2 regions of the Bradyrhizobium sp. 26S5 genome follow, and region 2 is predicted to be linked to the other one. Evidence: riboswitches for the same ligand, from Rfam matches in the RefSeq annotation. Region 2 holds a riboswitch; the other holds the start of a gene.

Region 1 (4,414 bases), 2.0 Mb from region 2:
CGGCCACGGCTGCCGCCGAGCGCCTGCGCAACCTCGTCGTAATACTGCATGCCAATCAGCTTGCCGGTCAGGTGCAGCAGATAGCTGGCATCCTCCGGGCCGAACACCTGCACCATGACGGGCGCGGCCGTCTTCACATATTCCATCGCGTAGTTGCGATAGGCCTTTTCCAGCCGCGGTTTTGGCCAGCTGCCGACCGGCAGCGCCGGCGCGGTTCTGGAATCGAACAACGGCGCTTCGAGATGACGCGCGAACACCAGGCGCTGGTCGAGCTCGAGCGGATGATCGTACTCGCAATAGTAACCTTCGAGCCCGTCCTGGCCGTCGACGCTCTGCTTGGTGCAGACGAAGCCGAGCCGGAGATCGCCGAGCGCAACCCCGTTGTTGGCGTGCCAGCCGCGCAGCATCGCGCGCGAGACCTCGCCGGGCACGCCGCAGATCGCCGTGCCCTTCCAGATCCAGCGCGGCGGCGGATAGCGGATCCAGGCCTTGCGATCGGTTTCGTACATGTATTCGACATGCACGCCGCCGATCCAGTTCGAGAGATAGTGATATTGCGCGGCCGCGACCGCGGGCGGCAGGCCATCGAGGCCGAGCTTCTTCAAGCCGGGCAGGAAGCGCTCCTGCTGCTGGCGGCGAAACACGCGGAAGACGAATTCGGCAGCATCAGCCGTGCCGCGCCGCGTCACCACGGTGAGGATCAGCCCGGTGAAGAAGGCATGATAGAGATCGGCGACGCTGCGCCATCTCCGCCATTGCGCTTCCTGCTGCGCTGAATCTGTTGCGGCGCTCATGTTCACTCCCGATCTCTTGTTTTGGTGGAGTGTGTCATCGTCAGCATGACGACGCAACCAAACCCAAGCGCGGTGTCATCGCCCGACTTGATCGGGCGATCCAGTATTCCAGAGACGGTCGTTGTCGATCGAAGGGCCACGGCGTACTGGATTCCCCGCTTTCGCGGGGAATGACAGCGAAGAATGATTGCAAGATGGTCTTGCTTCGCGACCCGATATCCGGGCTACGGAATTACACGCGAAAATGCTTTGAGAGCTTCAGGCCCTGCGCTTGATAATTTGAGCCGATGCGCTGGCCGTAGAGCGCATCGGGGCGCTCGAGCATGCGCTCATAGACGAGACGGCCGACGATCTGGCCGTGCTCGAGAATGAACGGCACCTCGCGCGAGCGCACTTCCAGCACGGCGCGCGCGCCCTTGCCGCCGGCGCCGGCATAGCCGAAACCGGGATCGAAGAAGCCGGCATAGTGGACGCGGAATTCGCCGACCAGCGGATCGAACGGCACCATCTCCGCGGCGTAGTCCGGCGGCACCTGCACGGCCTCTTTCGAAGCCAGGATGTAGAACTCGCCGGGATCGAGAATGAGGCTGCCGTCGGAGCGCGCCTTGATCGGCTCCCAGAAGTCGTCGACCGCATAGCCGCCGCGGCGATCGACATCGACGACGCCGGTGTGGCGCTTGGCGCGATAGCCGACAAAGCCACCCGAGCTCTCGCCGGAGAGATCGACCGACAGCGCAACGCCGTGGGTGAGATCGGCATTGTCGGCGTCGACCAGCCGCTCAGCGGCGTGCAGCGCGTCGAGCTCGTCGGCCGTCAAGGTCGCCTCGCCGATCCGGAAACGGACCTGGCTGAGGCGGGAGCCCTCGCGCAGCAGCACGGGAAACGTCTTCGGGCTGATCTCGGCATAGAGCGGGCCGTGATAGCCGGCGCCGATCATGTCGAAGCGGCGGGTGCCGTCGGCGATCACGCGGGTGAAGACGTCGAGCCGTCCAGTCGAGCTCTTCGGGTTGGCCGCGGCCACAATCTCCGGCGGCAACGCCAGGCTTTCCAGCAGCGGGGCGATGTAGACGCAATTGGTCTCCAGCACCGCCCCGTCGGAGAGATCGATCTCGTGCAGCTTCAGCTGGTCGATCCGCTCGGCGACGGTGGCGTCGGGCCCCGGCAGGAAGCTTGCCCGCACCCGAAAGGCGATGTCGCCGAGGCGGAGATCGAGGCTCGCCGGCTGGATCTGGCTCTCGACAAAGTCGTAGGCGGGCAGAATGAGGCCGGCCTCCGCCATCTCCGCGATCATGCGGTCGGGCAGAATTCCGTTGGATTCATCTTCCAGCGTGAACGACACGGCGCGGTCCCTCGGGATGGCCCAAAATCAACCTCTGAGCGGCCATCAAGCCCCAATATATGGGCTTTTACGGGTTATCCGATGACCGTCTTGACGGAAAGGGCGCGAGGGAATATCAGCTGCACTTATCCCGTGGTGATTTGAGCCGGCCGGCTTGCAGCCACGTTAAATAAGTCGCTAAACAGGCCGGGGACAGTGTGATCCCGGCTTGTGGAGGTTTCTCCAGGCCGGTTTTTTTGTGGCCATTTTCTTTGGAATGGCCACCTCGGAGGTCACATGTCTGAATCCAACGCTACCGCCCGCTTTCGTCCCGAAACCCGCCTCGTCCATGGCGGCACGCTGCGCTCGCAATTCGGGGAGACGTCGGAAGGGCTGTTTCTCACCCAGGGCTATGTCTACGACAGCGCCGAGCAATGCGAGGCGCGCTTCAAGGGCCAGGACCCCGGCTTCATCTATTCGCGCTATTCTAATCCGACCATTGCGATGTTCGAGCGCCGCATGATCGAGCTCGAGGGCGCCGAAGCCGCGCGCTCGACCGCGACCGGCATGGCCGCGGTAACCACCGCGATCCTCGCGCCGCTGAAGGCCGGCGACCACGTGGTGGCGTCGAAGGCGCTGTTCGGCTCGTGCCTCTATGTCGTGCAGGACCTGCTGCCGCGCTACGGCATCGAGACGACGCTGGTTGACGGCCTCGATCTCGACCAGTGGCAGCGCGCGTTGCGGCCGAATACGAAAACCTTCTTCCTGGAGAGCCCGACCAATCCGACGCTCGACGTGCTCGATATCGCGGCAATCGCTGAGATCGCGCATAGCGGCGGCGCCCGGCTGATCGTCGACAATGTGTTTGCCACGCCGATCTGGCAGAGCCCACTGTCGCTCGGCGCCGACGTCGTGGTCTATTCCGCGACCAAGCATATCGACGGCCAGGGCCGCTGCCTCGGCGGCATCATCCTGTCGTCGGAAGCCTTCATCGCCGAGCATATCCATAATTTCATGCGCCAGACCGGTCCGTCGCTGTCGCCGTTCAACGCCTGGGTGCTGCTGAAGGGTCTCGAGACGCTTCCCGTCCGGGTCCGCGCCCAGACCGAAAACGCGGCGAAGATCGCCGACGCGCTGGCCAAGCATCCGAAGGTCACGCGACTGGTTTATCCCGGCCGCGCCGATCATCCGCAGGCCGAGACGGTGAAGAAGCAGATGGGCGCCGGTTCGACGCTGGTCGGCTTCGAGGTGAAGGACGGCAAGGCCGGTGCTTTCCGCTGCCTCAATGCGCTGAAGATCTCGCGCATCTCCAACAATCTCGGCGACGCCAAGAGCCTCGTCACGCACCCCGCGACCACGACGCATCAGCGCCTGGCGCCGGAAGCCCGCGCCGAGCTCGGCATCAGCGAAGGTTTTATTCGCTTCTCGGCGGGCCTGGAGCATCCCGACGATCTGATCGAGGATTTTGTGCGGGCGCTGGAGCAGGTTTGAGGGGCTAACAGAGAAGCCCTCGAGAGAGCTCTGCTCCCTCTCCCGCTTGCGGGGGAGGGTCGGGGTGGGGGCTCTCTCCACGATTCATTCCGTGGAGAGAGCCCCCACCCGCATCGCATCTCCGATGCGATGCGACCTCCCCCGCAAGCGGGAGAGGTGAAGCCAGTCTGCTGCTACGTCGCCGCCGTCGTCACGCCGCCATCGACCACAATGGTCTGGCCGGTCATGAAGGTCGACGCATCCGAGGCAAGATAGGCCACCGCGCCTGCGATCTCATCGGGCTCGCCTATGCGGCGGAGCGGCGTCGACGCAGTGCGGCGCTTCAGATTATCCGGGTCCTCCCATAGCGCGCGGGCGAAATCGGTCTTCACCAGGCCCGGCGCCACGCAATTGACCCGCACGCCCTTCGGGCCCCATTCGCCGGCGAGGCTGCGGCACAGCGCAAAATCCGCTGCCTTGGAGATGCCGTAGGCGCCGATCACGGTCGAGCCGCGCAGGCCGCCGATCGAGGAGATGATCACGACCGAGCCCTTGCCGCGTTCGGCCATCTGCGGGATCGCCAGCGCGGACAGCCAGATGTTGCTCTTGACGTTGGAGCCCATGATCTTGTCGAAGGCCTCGTCGGTGATGTCGAGCAGCGGGCCGTAATAGGGGTTCACCGCGGCGTTGCAGACCAGGATGTCGATCTTGCCGTAGTGCTTGATCGTGCCCGAGACCAGCGCCTCGACCTCGTTGCGGCGTGAAATGTTGCAGGGGATGACGAGCGCATCACCGCCCGCCTTCTTGATGCCGTCGGCAACTTCCTCGCAGG
Region 2 (4,414 bases):
CCTTCGGGCGGCGTCAGGATGCACCAGCGGTTGATGAAGAGCTCGGCGAAGCCGGAATCCGGCCCCGAATGCTCGGTGCCGGCCACCGGATGCGCCGGCACGAAGTGCACGCCGCCAGGCAGATGCGGCGCCATGTCCTTGACGACGGCGCCCTTCACCGAGCCGACGTCGGAGATGATGGCGCCGGGCTTCAGATGGCCAGCGATCTCGGCCGCCACCGGGCCGCAGGCGCCGACCGGGATGCAGAGGATGACGAGGTCGGCATCCTTGACCGCCTCGACATTGGTCTCGACGACGCGATCGACGATGCCGAGCTCGGCGACGCGCGCGCGCGTCTTCTCCGAGCGCGCGGTGGTCACGATCTCGCCGACCAGCCCCTGCGCGCGGGCGCCGCGCGCGATCGAGCCGCCGATCAGGCCGAAGCCGATCAGTGCGATGCGGTTGAAGAGCGGAGCGGTGGTCACGATGTCACTTTCCGGCCAGGAAGTCGCGCAGTCCCTCGACCACGAGGCGGTTGGCTTCTTCGGTGCCAATGGTCATGCGCAGCGCATGCGGCAGCTTGTAATTGTTGAGCGCGCGCAGCACGAGGCCGCGCCGCGTGAGATAGGCGTCGGCTTCCGCCGCGGTCTTGCCCTTGTCGGTCGGGAAATGGATCAGCACGAAATTGGCGACGCTCGGTGTCACCTTCAGCCCGAGCTTGCCGATCTCCTCGGTCAGCCAGTTGCGCCACTGCTCGGTATGGGTCCGCGACATCTGCACATGCGCAGAGTCCTCGATCGCCGCCACCGCCGCCAGCATCGCCGGCGTCGTGACGTTGAACGGACCGCGGATGCGGTTGCAGGCATCGACGATATGCGCCGGGCCGAACATCCAGCCGATCCGCAGCGCGGCAAGGCCGTGGATCTTCGAGAAGGTGTGCGTCACCACCGTATTGTCCGTCGTCGCGACCAGCTCGATGCCGAGCTCATAATCGTTGCGCGAGACGTAATCGGCATAGGCGGCGTCGATCACCAGCAGCACGTGCGAGGGCAGCGCCGCGCGCAGGCGCTTGACCTCGTCGAACGGCAGATAGGTGCCGGTCGGATTGTTCGGGTTGGCGAGCCAGACCAGTTTTGTGCGCGGCGTCACCACCTTGAGAATGGCGTCGACATCGGCCGTGAAGTTGGTCTCGGCCGCGATCACGTTCCTGGCGCCGTTCGCCATGGTGGCGATCGGGTAGACCAGGAAGCCATGCGTGGTCGAGATCGCCTCGTCGCCGGGTGCGAGATAGGTGTGCGCCAGCAGATTGAGGATCTCGTCGGAGCCGGCGCCGCAGATGATGCGGTCGGGATCGAGGCCATAGGCACGGCCGATCGCCTCGCGCAGCACGCGCGAGGTGCCCTCCGGATAATCCTCGAGATGGTCAGCCGCGGCCTTGTAGGCCGCGATCGCCTTCGGCGACGGCCCGAAAGGCGTCTCGTTGGCGGACAGCTTGAACACCTTGCGGCCCGGTTCCGGCACCGGGCTCTTGCCGGGCGTATAGGGTGCAATATCGAGAATGCCGGGGTTCGGCACGGGGCGGGACATTATCAACTCCGGATCTACGGGCGGCTAGCTTTTGGCCGACCCGTTAGAGGGCACCGTATAGCGCGTTGCGTGGCTGCCGACGAGGGCCGAAGAGCGGACCGAGGCGCCGGCCTCGATCAGCGCGAACTTGATCTTCTCGAAGCCCTTGTTCTTAAGGTCGTGCCCGGTGACCGAGACCAGCAAGGCCGCGCCGTCGAAGGCGGTGTCGGGGACCGCGACGATCTCGGCGAGCGGGGCCAGGGCGCGGGCGACATCGGCGTTCCAGCCGGAGACGCGCACGCTCCACATCTCGACCTCGGTCACCATGGCGTCGTCGGCGACCCGCGAGATCACGAACACCGGCAGCGCGGCGGGATGGTCGGCGCGTTCGAGGAATGGCAGCCGCGCAATGATCTTCGGTGCGCCATCGGCTTCCAGCGCGTTCCACCACGGCGTGCGGCTCGCGATCGCGGAGACCAGCGCGAGGTCGCCCTTCGATTTTGCCACCGCCTCGACCGCGGCCTGCGCGCTGAAATGCGAGACGTAAGGCACCACGAAGCCGAAGTGAAACCGCGCCGAGTCGCGCATCGCGGACTCGCCGACGGAAACATCGGCATGCACCGCGAACGGCGCCTGAACGTAAGTGAAGGTCGAGATGATGACGCGCCAGATGCTCTCGATGGTGTCGAGCGGCAGGATGCCGCGATGGCGCTGCACCAGCTCGCGCATCATGCTGGCCTCGCGCGCCGGGCGGAACGCCGAGCCGACTTCCTGGGTCTTCTTGACCTGGATCAGGCGGTCGATGATGTCGCCGCGCGCCATCAACAGGCGGTGAACCTGCTCGTCGATCGCATCGATCTCCTTGCGCAGCTCCTGCAGCGAGGGCGGCGACGGGGGTGGCTTGGACATGCTCTAAAACCTTGTTGTCCGCGCGGCCCGATGCCGCGTCAGACAGGGTCCCTGATTAGAAAAGACAGCCACCGAAAGCAAAGAGAAACGTCGCAGGCGTGCCTTGCGCATTCGGTTAACCAATCGGCCGGGGATCTGGCTGCCTTGACGGCGGGGGAGCCGGGGACTACGTTCCCAGCGTCCCGTGGTCATTTGAGCCGGCCGGCTTGCAGCCACGTTAAACAACTCGCTAAACAGGCCGGGGACCTTATCAGCTCCCGGCCGAACCTTTGTTCAGGCCGGGTTTTTTATTGGCCTGAGGTCCGTCGAGCCCTCCCGCGCGGAGGCAGGGTCGCCTAGATGAGCAATGTGCGTCCGATATCGAGCCCACAAACCCAGAGCGATGATCGCGCCCATGAGGCCGATCATCCGTCGTCATTGCTGACGAAGTTCGGGATGGACCAGCCGCTGAAGCTCGATTGCGGCATCGATCTCGCGCCATTCCAGGTCGCCTACCAGACCTATGGCGAGCTCAATGCCGACCGCTCGAATGCGATCCTGGTTTGCCACGCGCTGACCGGCGACCAGCACGTCAACAACACCCATCCCGTCACCGGCAAGCCCGGCTGGTGGGACACTATGGTCGGCGCGGGCAAGCCGATCGATCCCGAAAAATACTTCATCATCTGCTCCAACGTGATCGGCGGCTGCATGGGCTCGACCGGGCCGGCGTCGCTGAATCCTGCGACCGGCAAGGTGTGGGGGCTCGATTTCCCGATCATCACGATCCCCGACATGGTGCGCGCGCAGGCGATGCTGATCGATCGGCTCGGCGTCACCACGCTGTTCTGCGTGGTCGGCGGCTCGATGGGCGGCATGCAGGTGCTGCAATGGACCGCGGCCTATCCCGACCGCGTGTTCTCGACGCTCGCGATCGCCTGCTCGACGCGCCACTCGGCGCAGAACATCGCGTTCCACGAGCTCGGCCGCCAGGCTGTGATGGCCGATCCGGACTGGCGCGGCGGCCGCTATGTCGACGAGGACACGCATCCGCATCGCGGATTGGCTGTCGCGCGCATGGCCGCACACATCACCTATCTGTCGGACGCCGCGCTGCACCGCAAGTTCGGGCGGCGGATGCAGGACCGCGAGCTGCCGACCTTCTCGTTCGATGCGGATTTCCAGGTCGAGAGCTATCTGCGCTACCAGGGCTCGTCCTTTGTCGAGCGCTTCGACGCTAACTCCTATCTCTATCTGACCCGCGCGATGGACTATTTCGACATCGCCGGCGACCATGGCGGCGTGCTGGCGAAGGCGTTCGCCGGCATCAAGACGCGCTTCTGCGTGGTGTCGTTCACCAGCGACTGGCTGTTTCCGACCTCGGAATCGCGTGCGCTGGTGCATGCGTTGAACGCGTCGAGCGCACGGGTGTCGTTCGCCGAGATCGAGACCGACAGGGGCCACGACGCCTTCCTGCTCGACGTGCCCGAATTCCTGGAGATCTCCCGCGCCTTCCTGCAGGCCGCAGGCAAGGCGCGCGGACTGAACGGCGGCGGCGGCCAATCATGAGCATGCAGCAGACATTGCCGTTGCCGGGCGTCGCGCCCGAGCGAACCGGCAGCTATCGCACCGATCATCTATTGGTCGCCGACATGGTGCGGCCGGGCTCGCGCGTGCTCGACGTCGGCTGCGGCGACGGCGAATTGCTGCAGCTTTTGGAGAGCCGCGGCATCGACGGCCGGGGCATCGAGCTGTCGCGCGAGGGCGTCAACGGCTGCGTCGCCAAGGGGCTGGCGGTGGTGCAGGGCGACGCCGACACCGACCTCGTGAATTATCCCGATGACGCCTTCGACTACGTGATCCTGTCGCAGACGCTGCAGGCGACGCGGCAGCCGAAGGTGGTGCTGGAGAATCTGTTGCGCATCGGCCAGCGCGCGATCGTCTCGTTCCCGAATTTCGGCTTCTGGAAGATGCGGCTGCA

What was found. Region 2 has a riboswitch for S-adenosylmethionine ahead of metX (homoserine O-acetyltransferase MetX). Riboswitches for the same ligand answer to the same signal wherever they lie in the genome.
Region 1: it holds a riboswitch for S-adenosylmethionine, as region 2 does, so the genes downstream of both, V5279_RS03505 (O-succinylhomoserine sulfhydrylase) here and metX (homoserine O-acetyltransferase MetX) in region 2, are expected to answer to the same signal.

What each region holds. Positions count from the first base shown of each region.
Region 1 is NZ_CP145948.1:763,113-767,526, reverse strand. Features, by position in the region: gene V5279_RS03515 (hypothetical protein) at 1-794, opposite strand, end outside; gene V5279_RS03510 (2'-deoxycytidine 5'-triphosphate deaminase) at 1,027-2,133, opposite strand; SAM riboswitch at 2,256-2,335, shown strand; gene V5279_RS03505 (O-succinylhomoserine sulfhydrylase) at 2,410-3,603, shown strand; gene V5279_RS03500 (SDR family oxidoreductase) at 3,777-4,414, opposite strand, start outside.
Region 2 is NZ_CP145948.1:8,468,193-8,472,606, reverse strand. Features, by position in the region: gene V5279_RS40140 (prephenate/arogenate dehydrogenase family protein) at 1-464, opposite strand, end outside; gene hisC (histidinol-phosphate transaminase) at 469-1,566, opposite strand; gene V5279_RS40130 (chorismate mutase) at 1,591-2,454, opposite strand; SAM riboswitch at 2,629-2,708, shown strand; gene metX (homoserine O-acetyltransferase MetX) at 2,794-4,002, shown strand; gene metW (methionine biosynthesis protein MetW) at 3,999-4,414, shown strand, end outside.